Regions from separate parts of the Streptomyces sp. NPDC094143 genome, predicted to be linked through region 3. Evidence: riboswitches for the same ligand, from Rfam matches in the RefSeq annotation. Region 3 holds a riboswitch; each other region holds the start of a gene.
The links. A riboswitch is a leader RNA that binds a small molecule or an ion and turns the genes downstream of it on or off. The one in region 3 is predicted to bind cobalamin.

Region 1 (4,797 bases), on a different contig from region 3:
CGAGCCGGCCGGCCGCCACCGCGGCGGCGCCGGCCCCTAGCGCGGCGGTGACGGCAGCGGCCGTCGCTCTGACAGTGCGCACGGCTCCAGTGTCCCGGCGGGGTGCGCGGGCGACCAGTGGGAGGCGGCGGCGGGGTGACGTCGCGCGCCGGGTCAGGACCGCTGGCCGTAGCCGCGCAGCCGCTCCCGCACCTCCGCCAGTTGCCGACCGGACAGCAGGCTCGGTGTGAGGCCCGGCACCGACGTGGCGGTGAGCCACAGGCGGCACATCCACTCCAGCTGGGCCGTGCGGTCGTAGGCCTGGTCGAGGGTGGCGCCGTAGGTGACGGTGCCGTGGTTCTGCAGGAGGCAGCCGGAGCGGCCGGCGAGGGCGCGCAGCATGTGCGCGGCCAGCTCGTCGGTGCCGTACGTGGCGTAGGGGGCGACCCGGACGGGTCCGCCGAGCGCGGCGGCCATGTAGTGGATCAGCGGCAGCTCGGTCACGAGCGTGGACACGGCCGTGGCGTGCACGGCGTGGGTGTGCACGACGGCACGGGCGTCGGTGGTGCGGTGGACGGCCAGGTGCATGGGCAGCTCGCTGGTGGGGACGAGGGTGCCGAGGACCTGCCGGCCGTCGAGGTCGACGCCTGTGACGTCGCCGGGCGTGAGGCGGTCGTAGGGGACGCCGGAGGGCGTGACCAGGACGGTGTCCCCGACACGCACCGAGACGTTGCCGGACGTGCCGACGACGAGTCCCTCCGCGACCGTGCGGCGGGCCGTCGCGACGAGTTCCTCCCAGGCGCGTGCCTCCTCGGGGCGTACGCTCCTGCGCCGCGAGGAGGCGCGCGCCTGGCCCGCGTCCTCTCCGCCGCCCCGGACGTCCCGCCTGTCCCGCTCGTCGTCTCGCTGCTCAGCCATGCGGCGATCCTGCCAGGCGGAGGCCCGGCACACGGCCGTGCGGCTTGTATCCGATGGGGCTCCGGCCGGGCGGCACCGAAGACCGGGCACCGGGCACCGGGCACCGGTGACGGAACGTCCTCGACGGGTCACTCGATCGGCTGAGACGTTCGCGGGGGGCGCCTAGGTCGCGGGGGCGTGGGGAGTCTCACAGCGGGGCGGAACGTCAAACCCCCGTTGTGGACACCCATGCGCCCCTCCCAGTTCATCTTCCGTTCACTCGGGTTACTTACGTTCGTCCAGCCAATGACCTCGAACGATTGCCTGGGTAAATGGAAAGCTTCTCGCTGATCCTCGCGATTGTGGTGGTAACCGCACTCGCGTTCGATTTCACGAACGGTTTCCACGACACCGCGAACGCGATGGCCACGACCATTTCCACGGGCGCCATGCGACCGAAGGCCGCGGTCGCCATGTCCGCGGTCCTGAACCTGGTCGGCGCCTTCCTGTCCGTCGAAGTCGCCAACACGATCTCCAAGGGCCTCGTCGACGAGGCCGGCATCCGTCCCGAAGTCATCTTCGCCGCCCTGGTCGGCGCGATCCTGTGGAACCTGCTGACGTGGTTGGTCGGCCTGCCGTCCAGTTCCTCGCACGCCCTCATGGGCGGTCTGATCGGCGCCACGATCGCCTCGGCGGGCGTCGGCGCGGTGCACGGCGACGTGCTGGTGACCAAGGTGCTCATCCCGGCGGTCGCCGCCCCGCTGGTGGCGGGCGTCGCGGCGATGCTGGCCACGCGGCTGACGTACTCGCTGGGCCGCAAGGCCGACGGCAAGGCGTCCGAGAAGGGCTACCGGGCCGGCCAGATCGCCTCGGCGGGCCTGGTCTCCCTGGCGCACGGCACCAACGACGCGCAGAAGACGATGGGTGTCATCACCCTGGCCCTGGTCGCCGGCGGCGCCGTCGCCCCCGACTCCGACCCGCCCATGTGGGTCATCCTCTCCGCGGGCATCGCGATCGCGCTCGGCACCTACCTGGGCGGCTGGCGCATCATCCGGACCATGGGCAAGGGCCTGACCGACCTCCGGCCGCAGCAGGGCTTCGCCGCCCAGACCAGCGCGGCCACGGTCATCCTGGCCTCCTCGCACCTCGGCTTCTCCCTCTCCACCACCCACTCCGTGTCCGGCGCGGTGATGGGCGCGGGCCTCGGCCGCAAGGGCGGTGTCGTCCGCTGGTCGACCGCGACGCGGATGTTCGTCGCCTGGGGCCTGACCCTGCCGGCGGCCGCCCTGGTGGGCGCGCTCGCCGAGTACGTCACCGGCTTCGGGAACTGGGGCACCGCCGTGGTGGCCGTCTTCCTCGTCGCCTCCTCCGCGGCGATCTGGAAGCTCTCCCGGCGTGAGGTCGTCGACCACACCAACGTCAACGACGCCGGCGCCGAAGCCGACGAGGAGCCGGCCGGCGTGGTGACCGCGGCGATGGCCGCGGTGACGCCGCCGCCCGCGGGCCCCACGGCCGGCGACGTCCCGACGTTCCCCGCCCAGGCGGCCGCCGAGCGGACGCCCACCACGACCACCACGGTCTGACCCCGCCCACCGGTTACAAGGAAGAAGCAGAGATGAAGATCGACTGGGCGGCGCTCGGCTCCGTCTTCGGCGTCAGCCTCGTGGTCACCGTGGCCCTCGTGGGGCTGTTCACCCTCGGCATCACCGGTCTGTCGCGCCGCGAACGGGCGGTGGCGCAGGGCGGGTCCGCGGGCCTGGCGGTGACGGGCGCCTACGCGTGCTTCGCCGCGTGCGCGGCGGCCGTGGGGTACGGCATCTACCTGATCGTGGCCTGACGGCCCGACCGCACATCGTGTCCGCCGGGCGGCACGGGACCTCGGTCCCGTGCCGCCCGGTCGTCGTGTGTGCGAAAGGGACGGTGTGGGGTTCTCCACACTCTCCCCTCGCAGGTCAAGGGCAAGTTGACGGCGGTTCGCGCCCGTGGTGGACTTCCGGGGCCAGTACGGCGGCAGGAGAGGAAGCCGGTGCGAGTCCGGCGCGGTCCCGCCACTGTCACCGGGGTAGCCATCCCCGGGAGCCAGGAACTCTCACCGCCGGTCACGTCGAACCAGGGCGCGGACACCCTGAGTGAGGACACGTATCGCCATGCGCGGCTGCCGATCGAGGTTCAGCACCCCACCCCTGCCTGCCCCGTTGGGCGGCTGACCCCATGGGTGCCGGTCGCGTCTTCGCGTACGGTGCCGCCGCCGGCCTGATCGGTGACCTGCTGCTCGGCGACCCCCGCCGAGGGCATCCGGTCGCCGCGTTCGGGCGGGCCGCGGGTGCCGTGGAACGAGTGGTGTGGCGGGACCACCGCGGGTGGGGCGCGCTGCACGCCGGGGTGTGCGCGTCAGGCGCCGTCGCGCTGGGGGCTGTCGCCCAGCGTGCGGTGCGGTCCTCCGCCGTCGCCTCCGTCGCGCTCACCGGTGCCGCCACCTGGGCCGTCGTCGGGGGGACTTCACTCGCGCGCGAGGCGCGGACCATCGGACGTGCCCTGGAGGCGGGCGACGTCGAGGCGGCCCGGGCGCGGCTGCCGCATCTGTGCGGACGCGACCCGCAGGCCCTGGACGCCGACGGCATTGCCCGGGCCGTGGTCGAGTCCGTCGCCGAGAACACCTCCGACGCGGTGGTGGGGGCACTGGTGTGGGGGGCCCTGGGCGGGGTGCCGGGGCTGCTCGGGTTCCGGGCCGTCAACACCCTGGACGCCATGGTCGGGCACAAGTCGGCCCGTTACCGCCGCTTCGGGTGGGCCTCCGCGCGGCTGGACGACGTCATGGGGTGGCCGGGGGCGCGGCTGACGGCCGTCCTGGCGACGCTGGCCGGGCCGGATCCGCGCGGCGCCGTGCGCGCCTGGCGGGCGGACGCCGCGCAGCACCCGAGCCCCAACGCCGGCCCCGTGGAGGCCTCGTTCGCGGGGGCGCTCGGGGTGCGGCTGGGCGGGACCCTGTCGTACGGCGGGCGGGTGGAGCACCGGCCCGTGCTCAACGAGGCGGGGCGGGGCGTCGGCATCCGGGACGTCGAACGGGCCGTGCGGCTGTCCCGCCGCGTCGGCTGGCTCGCGCTCGGCGTCTGTGTCGCCGCGCGCCACATCACGAAGGGGCGTACGTCATGAGCGGTGGGCTTCTCGTCGCCGGGACCACCTCCGACGCGGGCAAGAGCGTCGTGACGGCCGGGATCTGCCGGTGGCTGGTGCGTCAGGGCGTCAAGGTCGCGCCCTTCAAGGCGCAGAACATGTCCCTGAACTCCTTCGTGACGCGGGAGGGCGCCGAGATCGGGCGGGCGCAGGCCATGCAGGCACAGGCCTGCCGGGTCGAGCCGACCGCGCTGATGAACCCCGTGCTGCTCAAGCCCGGTGGCGAGCAGAGCAGTCAGGTCGTGCTGCTGGGCAAGCCGGTCGGCGAGATGAGCGCGCGCGGCTACCACGGCGGGCGGCAGCGGAAGCTGCTCGGGACGGTGCTGGACTGTCTGGAGCAGTTGCGGGGCACGTATGACGCGGTGATCTGTGAGGGGGCCGGTTCTCCCGCCGAGATCAACCTGCGGCGGACCGACATCGTCAACATGGGCATCGCCCGGAACGCCGGGCTCCCGGTGCTCGTCGTGGGCGACATCGACCGGGGCGGTGTCTTCGCCTCGTTCTTCGGGACGGTGGCGCTGCTGTCCCGCGAGGACCAGGAGCGCGTCGCCGGGTTCCTGGTCAACAAGTTCCGCGGGGACGTCTCCCTGCTGGAGCCCGGGCTGGAGATGCTCCAGGGCCTCACGGGGCGGCGGACGTACGGCGTGCTGCCCTTCCGGCACGGGCTCGGGATCGACGAGGAGGACGGGCTGCGGGTGTCCCTGCGCGGTGCGGTGCGCGAGTCCGTCGTCGCGCCGCCCGTCGGAC
Region 2 (4,797 bases), on a different contig from region 3:
GGCCGCGTCACCGGCGAGGAAGAGCCGGCCGTGCACCATCGGCTCGACCACGTAGTCGTGCATGTCCAGCACACGCTTCTCGATCAGCCGTCCCTCCGCCGGCGGCGGCGCACCGGACGCCCCGAGCCGCTCCCGCAGCTCCGCCCAGACCCGCTCGTGCGGCCAGTTCTCCGGGTCGTCGCCCGGCGGGCACTGCAGGTAGTAGCGGGTCACCTCCGGGCTGCGCGGCATCTGGCCCGCGAACCCCCGGGCGTGACAGCCGAACAGCACGCAGTCCGCGGACGGCGGAGCCTCGGCGAGCAGCGCCAGCCAGCCGATGCCGTAGTCGTGCCGGGCGATGCGCACCCGCTCCGGCGGCAGGGACGCCCTGCTCACCCCGCGGGCCCCGTCGCACCCGGCGACGAACTCGGTCCGCACGACCTGCCGTTCACCCGTGTCTGGGCAGACGTAGGACACCGAGGGCCGGTCGGAGTCGAGGTCGTGGAGCCGTACGTCCCGGACGCCGAAGCGGATCCGGCCGCCGCGCACGTCGGCGTACTCGCGGACCAGGTCCGTCACCAGCAGCGGCTGCGGGTAGACGAAGTGATGGCTGCCCGTCAGCTCGCCGTAGGAGAAGCGGTAGCGCTCCCCGTCGAAGCGGAACTCGCACGCGGTGTGCAGCTCCGCCCGGTCCAGCAGGTTGCGGGCGAGGCCACGCTTCTCCAGGCCCCGTACGGCCCATTCCTCGATGACCCCGGCCCGGGGCCGCTGTTCGATGAACTCCCGGGTCTCGGTCTCCAGCACCAGGCAGTCCACCCCGGCGGCGCGCAGGATGTTGCCGACGGTCAGACCGGCGGGTCCGGCGCCCACGACGACGACCGGGAAGCGTTGCGGGGCGCCGGAGTTGACGGGCGGCGGGGGGGTAGGCCATGCCGCTCATTATGGAGCCGGTGTCAGCGCGCGGGCACCCGCGCGACGGCCGGACGGGGGGCACCGCTTCCCCGCCCGGCGACGGGGAGCCGTGACGGTCACCGGCCCGGGTTGCGGTCATCGCCCGAGCGGGGTCATCGTCCGTGTGCGGTCGCCATCCGAGACGCGGTCGCCATCCGAGACGCGGTCACCGCCCGAGTCGTGGGATCTCGATCGCCGGGCAGCGGTCCATCACCATCTCCAGGCCCGCGGCGCGGGTCCGCTCGTACGCCGCCTCGTCGACGACGCCCAGCTGGAACCAGACGCCCTTCGCGCCCTTGGCGACCGCCTCGTCCGCGACGGCTCCGGCCAGCTCGCTGTTGACGAAGACGTCCACGACGTCCACGCCGAAGGGGATGTCCGCCAGGCTCGCGTACCCCTGCTCGCCGTGCACCGTCTCGGCCTTCGGGTGTACCGGCACGACTCGCTTGCCGAAGCGCTGGAGCACGGCCGCGACGCCGTACGCCGCGCGCTGCCGGTTCGACGACAGGCCCACCACGGCCCAGGTGTCGCCGAGGTCGTTGAGAATCCTGCGGACCGTTGCCTCGTCGCCGTACACCGGCGGCCTCCTCGGAACGTCGTGGCTGAACTGCTGTCCGGGCAACGACGCGGGGCGCGCGGTGATTCCCCGGAAGCCGCCGTGATAGCTTGCCGAGGCCAGTCGAACCCATGTACGTGGGTCAGGGAATCCGGTGGAAATCCGGAACTGACGCGCAGCGGTGAGGGGGACGGGCGGGGCCTCGGCCACTGGACTCCTGCACGGACGTCCGGGAAGGCGCTCCGATCCGGGTGAACCCGAGTCCGAAGACCTGCTGGCGGCCCCCGCGGCCGGTGCGCGGCGGGGGAGCACCGTACGACCGGGCTCCGCGATCGGGCCCTCGACGACTGAGGACTGGTTCCCGTGCCCCTCGCCCCACCCGCCCGTGCCGCCGTGCTGCTCGCGGCCGGCTCCCTCCTCCTGACCGGCTGTGGCGACGCGAGGCCCGCCGACGCGAAGGCCGCCGCCGTCACCCTCGTCAACTGCGGCCACGAGGTACGCGTCCAGGCCCCGCCCCGGCACGCCGTCTCCCTCAACCAGGGCACCACGGAGATCCTGCTCTCCCTCGGCCTCGCCGACCGCCTCGCGGGCACCGCCACCTGGACCGACCCCGTGATGAAGGGGCTGGAGAAGGCCGACGCGACGGTGCCGCGCATCGCCGACGGCAACCCCTCCTTCGAACGGGTCCTGGACGCCGGCCCGGACTTCGTCACCGCCTCCTTCGTCTCCACCCTCGGCCAGGGCGGAGTCGCCACCCGCGAACAGTTCGAGAAGCTCGGCGTGCCCACGTACGTCTCCCCGGCCGACTGCGCCGGGGAGGACAACTCCGGCGGCGGCGACGGCGCTCGCACCAAGGCGCTCGGCATGGACGCCGTCTACGGCGAAGTGCGGGACCTCGCGGCGGTCTTCGGGGTGAAGGAGCGCGGTGACGCCCTGGTGGCCTCCCTCCGGCAGCGCATGGCCAAGGCCACCGCGGGCGTCGACGCCTCCGACGTCACCCTCCTGTACTGGTTCGCCAACTCCGAGTCGCCCTACATGGCGGGCTGCTGCGGTGCGCCCGGCATCATCACCCGCTCCCTCGGCGCGAAGAACGTCTTCGACGACACGCACGAGGAGTGGCCGCAGATCAACTGGGAGACGGTCGCCGACCGCGACCCCGACGTCCTCGTCATCGGCGATCTGACCCGCAAGTCGCAGACCGCCGAGTCGGCCGCGAAGAAGATCGCCTTCCTGGAGTCCAACCCGGCCACGAAGAACATGGACGCGGTCCGGCACAAGCGGTACGTGCTGCTCAGCGGGCAGGCCATGAACCCGACCATCCGCACGGTCGAGGGCGTGGAGCAGGTCGCCGCCGGGCTGCGCCGCTTCGGGCTGGTGAAGTGACCGCCAAGGGTCTCGCGGACGCCGGGGTCCGGCCCCACCGCCGGACCGGGCTCGCGCTGGGAGCAGCCGGGGTCGTCGCGCTCGCCGCCTCCCTCGCCGTCGCCATCACCATCGGCCCCGCCGACATCGGGGTCGGTGACGTGTGGTCCGTGGTGGCCGCCCATCTCGGCCTCGGCGACTCGGACCTGACGCCGATCCGGGCCGGCATCGTCTGGCAGCTGCGGCTGCCGCGCACCCTGCTCGCCGCCGTGTGCGGGGCCGGACTCGCCGTGTGCGGGGCGGTGATGCAGTCGCTGCTGCGCAACCCGCTCGCCGACCCCTTCGTGCTGGGGGTCTCCTCGGGCGCCTCCACCGGCGCGGTGCTCGTGGTCGTGCTCGGCGCGGGCGGCGGCGCCGTCTCCGTCTCCGCGGGCGCCTTCCTCGGGGCCCTGGTCTCCTTCGCGCTGGTCCTGCTGCTCAGCCACACCCTGGGCGGCACCACCGACCGGGTGGTCCTCGCCGGGGTCGCCGCCATGCAGCTGTTCTCGGCGCTCACGTCCTTCGTGGTGATGACCTCCGCCGACGCCGAGACGACCCGGGGTGTGCTGTTCTGGCTCCTCGGCTCCCTCGGCGGCGTCGGCTGGACCGACGTGTGGCTGTGCCTGGCCGTGCTGGCCGTGGCCCTGGTGGTGTGCCTCGCGTACGCCCGTACCCTCGACGCCTTCGCCTTCGGGCGGGACGCGGCGGCCGCGCTCGGGGTGTCCGTGGCCCGCACCCGCCTGGTGCTGCTGTGCGTCACGGCCCTGCTCACGGCGGCGCTGGTCAGCTCGGCCGGGGCGATCGGCTTCGTCGGGCTGGTCCTGCCGCACGCCGCCCGGGCACTGGCCGGGCCCGGGCACGCCCGGCTGCTGCCGGTCACGGCGCTGGCCGGTGCGGTGTTCCTGGTGTGGGTGGACACGCTGGCCCGGACCGTCCTTGATCCCCGGGAGGTGCCGGTGGGCGTCGTGACCTCCCTGATCGGGGTCCCGGCGTTCGTGGCCGTGCTGTACCGGACACGGAGGGCAGGGTGACGGGGGCGGAGCCATCGGCGGACAGCACCGGCCGCCGGGCCGGGCGGACCGGGGGCCGTGCCGGCGAGGCGCGGGGCGAGGGGGCTGAGCGGGCTGGGCTGCGTGCCGGCGAGGCGCGAGGCGAGAGGCCCGGGCGGGACGGCCGCCGTGCCGGCGAGGCACGGGGCGAGGGGGCTGAGCGGGCCGACCGCCGTGCCGGTGAGGCACGGGGCGAGGGGGCTGAGCGGGCCGGTCGCTATGCCGGCGAGGTGCGGGCCGGGCGGGTCGAGGGGCCTGGGCGGGTCGGCCGCCGTGCCGGTGGGGCACGGGGCGAGGGGGCTGAGCGGGCTGGGCTCCGTGCCGGCGAGGCGTCGGGCGAGGGGGTTGAGTGGCCCGGGCGACCGGCTGGCGAGGCGCGAGGTGAAGGGGCCGAGGGGCCCGGGCGGCCGGCCGGCGACGTGCGAGCCGAGTGGGGCGGGTGCCGGAGCGACGGGCTGCGGGCCGACGGGGTCGGGCGTCGGACCGACGGACGTCTCATCCTCGACGGCGTCGTCCTCGCGCCGGAGCCCGGCTCCACCGTCGGCGTCCTCGGCCCCAACGGCTCCGGCAAGTCCACGCTCCTGCGGCTGCTGGCCGGGCTGCTCACCCCGACCGCGGGGGTCGTCACCCTCGACGGCACGCCGCTGGGCGACCTGCCCCGCCGTACCGTCGCCCGCCGCCTCGCCGTCGTCGAGCAGCAGTCGGACAGCCAGGTCGAGCTGACGGTGGAGGACGTCGTACGCCTTGGCCGCATTCCGCACCGGCGGGCCTGGACACCCGCCTCGGCGGACGACGAGCGCGCCGTGCGGGCCGCCCTGGAGCGCACCGGCCTCGCCGACCGCGCCGGCCGGCGCTGGCACA
Region 3 (4,797 bases):
TGCCCTCGCCGACCAGTGCGCCTCCGATCCGGGGATTGATCTCGACGACCTCCGGGCCGCCGGCGGTCAGGACGAACTCCAGGTGCGCGAAGCGGTCGGTGTAGCCGATCGCCGCGAGCACCTCGCCGAGCCACCGCTCCACCACGGCCCGCCGCGCCTCGGGGAAGGCCACGGGGAACGCGGTGATCTCCTCCCGGAAGTACGGCTCAGGGGACATCAGCCGGCTGGAGACGCCCAGCAGCCGGGTCCGGCCGGCCCAGGTGAGGGTCTCGGCGCTGTACACCGGCCCGGAAAAGTACGCCTCCGCGAACAGCCGCCCCTTCATCTGGCGCCCTGCCGCCTCGGCCAGGGCCGCGTCCAGTTCCGGCTCGTCGCGGACCAGCCACACGTTCTGACTGCCGGTGCCCGCCGTGTCCTTCAGCACGGCGGGCAGACCGACCTCCTTGACCAGCACGTCCCCCAGGTCCGCACCGGTCGCCTCCACGGCACGCCCGCGCGTCAGCCCGGCGTCGTGCAGCCGGTTGCGCACGGCCGCCTTGTCCCGGGTCAGCCGCAATACGGCCGGATCGAGGCCGGGCAGGCCGAGCCGTTCGGCGAGTTCGGCGCCGACCAGTGTCCAGGTGTCGGTGGAGCTGATCAGACCGCGCAACCCCGGTGTGCGGTGCAGCAGATCCGTGAGCCCCTCCACGTTGAAGGTGTCGGTGACGACGACGTCGAGGGCGTCCGCCGGAAGCCGCTGCAACTCATAGGAGTAGTAGTCGCGGTCGCGGGTGAGCAGGGTGAGGCGTTCGCCGAGCGTCTCGGCGGCGCGCACCAGGTGTCCCAGGCCGAAGGTGAGTGACTCCAGACAGGCGATGGTCATGCCGCCTCCTTCCAGCCGGCCGGGCAGGCGCTGCGCCGCCACGCCATTCGGGACCAGGGCATGACCATCTCCTCGGGGGCACGGACCTCGGCCGGCTTCAGTGCGGCGGGGTCCAGGGCTTCCGTGTGGCGGGCGAAGACCCGCTCGACATAGCGGTGTCCGGTGTCGGCTCCGACCACCAGGTGCAGCCGGTCGGGATGACGCCGGGCCTCGTACGTCGCGGCCAGGTAGCCGGCGCCGGTGGACAGCCCGGCGAAGACGGCGTGGTCGCGCAGCAGGGCGATCGCGCCGGACATGGCGTGGGTGAAGTCCAGCCAGTGCACCGTGTCGTAGAAGTGGTGACGGACGTTGTCGAAGACGATCGACGACCCGATGCCGGCGATGATCGCCTCCGGGTCGTGGTGGTCCTGGCTGCCGAACGTGACGCTGCCGAACGGCTGGACGCCGACGAGGCGCACCGAAGGGTCGGTGGCGCGCAGGCGCTCCACGAGCCCGCCCGTGGAGGCTCCCGAGCCCACCCCTGCGACGACGGTCAGCGCGGCCCGAGGGAACGCGGCCGTGATCCGGTCGGCGACCTCGTGGTAACCGAGGTAGTGGACGTCGTCGTGGTACTGGCGCATCCAGTGCCAGTCGGGCTGGCCGGCGAGGATCTCCTTGACCCGCCGCACCCGCAGTTCCTGGTCCAGCTTGAGGTTCTTGGAGGGGCGGACCTGTTCCACGGTGGCGCCGAGGATCTCCAGCTGGGCGCGGGTGGTGGTGTCCACGGTGGTGGACGCGACGATGTGACAGCGCATGCCGTATCGATGGCAGGCCAGCGCCAGGGCGTAGGCGTAGATGCCGCTGGAGCTGTCGATCAGGGTCTGTCCCGGGCGGATCGTGCCCCGTTCCAGCAGGTGGCGGACGGCGGCGAGCGCGGAGTAGATCTTCATCGACTCGAACCGGATCAGGACGAGGCCGTCGGTGAGCCGGACGAGATCGGGGACCTTCAGGGCGTCGGCGATGTGGGGGTGGATCACCCGTAGCCTCCTTGGGCGAAGGAACACTGGTGGCCGAGCGAGTGGAAGAAGGCGGAGAGGTCGGACTTCTGTTCGGCGTCCAGGCGGCCGGGGAAGAGGTAGCCGATCAGGCAGCCGGTGTGGGCGACGAAGATGCCGTCGGCGCCGAACCGCTCCTGGTGGGCGAGCATGCTGTCGAACGTCGTCTTGGGCAGCACGCTCTGCGACAGGGTCGCGCTGGCGGTGGCCGCCCGGGCGACGGCGGCCGGGTCGCCGGAGGCGAAGCCCTTCAGCAGGTCGGTCAGGCACCGCTCGTACTCCTCCCCGTGCCGCCGGTAGTGCGCCAGCAGCAGGTCGGTGACGGCGGTGGTGTCCACCGTCCCGGGTTCGCTGATGTACGCCGTGTGGAAGCCGATGTCCGTGCCCAGGCGCCGCACCACCCGGTGCCGGCCACTGAGGTACAGCGCGAACTCGTCGAGGAAGACGCTGTCGGCCCGCTCGACCGCCGCCAGAATGCCCAGGACCACGTCCATGTCGTAGGGCAACGCGAAGAGCCGGAACAGGCAGCGCAGGGTGGCAACGATGTCGGCGGTTGAACTCGCCATCCCCACGCCCACCCGCAGGTCGGAGTGGGCCCTCCAGCGGCCCGGCGGCAGCGTGAGCCCGAAGTGTTCCAGAAAGAGCCGGGCCGCGAGGGCGGCCTTCTCACCGAGAGGCGGCGCGTCCGGCGGCTCGGTCCCTTCAGCGAAGTATGTCCACGAGTGGCGGTCCACGGGGAACGACACGATGGCGATGTCCGGCTCCGTGCCCGCCCGTAGCGGGCCCTGGTACAGCTCGCCCAGCGTGCCGTGGCAGACGCCGGACACGGTACGGCCCGTCACGAACCCTCCCTTGCCGCCGACCCGGTCCTCGAGGTCACCATGCACAGCCCGCAGATCGCCTACGGGCGCAGTGGCAGGTCTTCGGACTCGTGGGCTCGCTCACCGGGGACACCGGTCACCGGTGGGCACCTACCGGCCGTCGCTTCCCCGGTCCCCGCACGACTCGGGCCCAGTGCTGTTGACGGCTGTCGTTCCCACTCACCGCTGCGGGACAGTCCCGGATTCCCACCGGGTTCCCTCTTGCGCCGCGCCACCGGATCCTGACGCCGGGAGGCTCGAACCGACTGCGGACATCAGCGTAGGGCGGCTCCCGCTGCTGCGGCAGAGGGCGCGTCCGTAGTTGTCCGGATGCGGTCGGTCGGGTGGCGGCGCCGGAGAACCTTGAGACGATCCGGCCGGCCCGGGGAGCGACTCTGGCTGGATGTGCCCTCGGTAATCCCGGCCCCGCTCGTCACACTGGTGCGTCGACGTCACCCCACCTCCCCGCGGAGGACCGCGCCCGGAAGGCCCAGGATGCTGCCAGAGACGACGCCGGAGGACAGCGGCACGACAAACCCGCCGCCCGCCCGTGACAAGCGCCCGCCCGAGCGCGTCGTCCTGCGATCCGACCTGCGCGCGGCACTCCCCGACGCGAGCGCGGCTGTGCTGGTCACGGTGGCGGTCTTCGCGTTCCTGTACGCCCGCATGGAGTCGGGTGACTCGGCGACGGTCGCCGTCATGCCGTTCATGAACGACGCCGGCACCTACTGGATGTACCTGCTCAGCCAGGCATTCGGCTGGTCTGGCCTGCTGTGGGCCTGGGGCACGGTCATGCTGGGCCTGCTGCTGTCGGGGCCGCGCCCCACCCGGCTGCCGGTGCCCCGGCAGGTGCTGGAACGCTGGCACCGCACCACCAGCCTGACCACGATGGCCCTGATGTTCGCGCACGCGCTGATGTTCGCGGCGGAACTCGTGCGCTATGAGGCTCAACTGGGATGGGTCCAGCGGCTGTGGGCGGGATTCGCGGACACGTTCGTGCCCGGTTGGTACGACTCCGGAACCGGCAGGATCGCCATCCCGCTCGGCCAGGGCGCTCTGTATCTGGCCATCCCATTGGGCCTGTTGTTCTACATCCGCCACCGCATCGGCGCCAACACCTGGCGCCGACTGCACCGCTTCGTCATCGTCGTCTACGTGCTGAGCGTGTGGCACACCCTGCTGTACGGCACCAACGTCTGGTACGGCGAATGGCCGCGCACCGTCCTGTGGCTGCTGCAACTCCCCGTCGCCGTCATGCTGTTGCTGCGCCTGCTGAGACCCGCCCGGCGGGCCGAACGGCTGGGCGCGCCAAGACGCCGGGAGGGCGGACCGCTGTCCGTCCGGGCGATGCCGGGCTGGGGGGCGCGGGCCGCTGGCCGTGTGGCCGCCGTGGCCGTCGTGGTGGGGCTCGTCCTCGTCGTGGCGTCGGGCCGAGACGGCGGCAGGGAACGCCCGGCCGAACCGCCCACGACGAGCCCGCACGCACAGGAGTCCGATTGATCCCCGGCCGCCGACCGGGAAGGCTCGTACGGGTACCCGAAGGCGGGGACGTGCTGAGGCCGTGCTGGATCGCTGTGTGCCGGGACGGCTGCTGCGGCACGGCAGCGCCCATGCGCATTTTCGGCATGCCTGAACGCGCGTGCGACCAGGCCAACTTGGTCGATGCGCAGCAACCCTCCGCCGGGCGTGCGGCTAGGTCTAAAACTGACGGACGTTGTTGACAGGTGGGTCTCCCGTCCCTAGGAGACCCCCATGACTGAACGCGAGCTCGCAAGACGCGCCCGCCATCGGCTCGCAGTACTGCGTCACGCGGAAGAGGTGAGCGGCAACGTCGCCGCCACCTGCCGCCACTACGGCATCAGCCGCCAGTGCTTCTACACCTGGCGCCGACGCTACGAAGCCGAGGGCCAAGGTGTGGAAGTGGGAGGAGAGGGCGATCGTTGGCACGTTCGACTTGTGGCTGTGCAACGACCCGGACCGGCCCCATACGTGGCTGGTGGTCAGCGTCGGGCTGTGGACCGAGCCGCAGTTGTTCGACGAA

Region 1: it holds a riboswitch for cobalamin, as region 3 does, so the genes downstream of both, ABTZ58_RS22915 (cobalamin biosynthesis protein) here and ABTZ58_RS38995 (GHMP family kinase ATP-binding protein) in region 3, are expected to answer to the same signal.
Region 2: it holds a riboswitch for cobalamin, as region 3 does, so the genes downstream of both, ABTZ58_RS21410 (ABC transporter substrate-binding protein) here and ABTZ58_RS38995 (GHMP family kinase ATP-binding protein) in region 3, are expected to answer to the same signal.

What each region holds. Positions count from the first base shown of each region.
Region 1 covers NZ_JBEOTZ010000018.1:54,523-59,319, forward strand. The annotation lists gene ABTZ58_RS22895 (alpha/beta hydrolase) at 1-82, opposite strand, end outside; gene ABTZ58_RS22900 (class II aldolase/adducin family protein) at 154-897, opposite strand; gene ABTZ58_RS22905 (inorganic phosphate transporter) at 1,209-2,459, shown strand; gene ABTZ58_RS22910 (hypothetical protein) at 2,492-2,713, shown strand; cobalamin riboswitch at 2,846-2,984, shown strand; gene ABTZ58_RS22915 (cobalamin biosynthesis protein) at 3,088-4,029, shown strand; gene ABTZ58_RS22920 (cobyric acid synthase) at 4,026-4,797, shown strand, end outside.
Region 2 covers NZ_JBEOTZ010000016.1:108,635-113,431, reverse strand. The annotation lists partial or broken gene ABTZ58_RS21420 (4-hydroxybenzoate 3-monooxygenase) at 1-867, opposite strand, end outside; gene ABTZ58_RS21415 (CoA-binding protein) at 1,097-1,507, opposite strand; cobalamin riboswitch at 1,590-1,779, shown strand; gene ABTZ58_RS21410 (ABC transporter substrate-binding protein) at 1,850-2,869, shown strand; gene ABTZ58_RS21405 (FecCD family ABC transporter permease) at 2,866-3,918, shown strand; gene ABTZ58_RS21400 (ABC transporter ATP-binding protein) at 4,356-4,797, shown strand, end outside.
Region 3 covers NZ_JBEOTZ010000079.1:1,854-6,650, reverse strand. The annotation lists gene ABTZ58_RS39005 (ATP-grasp domain-containing protein) at 1-862, opposite strand, end outside; gene ABTZ58_RS39000 (cysteine synthase family protein) at 859-1,878, opposite strand; gene ABTZ58_RS38995 (GHMP family kinase ATP-binding protein) at 1,875-2,738, opposite strand; cobalamin riboswitch at 2,795-3,038, opposite strand; gene ABTZ58_RS38990 (ferric reductase-like transmembrane domain-containing protein) at 3,252-4,256, shown strand; partial or broken gene ABTZ58_RS38985 (IS481 family transposase) at 4,509-4,610, shown strand; gene ABTZ58_RS38980 (hypothetical protein) at 4,669-4,797, shown strand, end outside.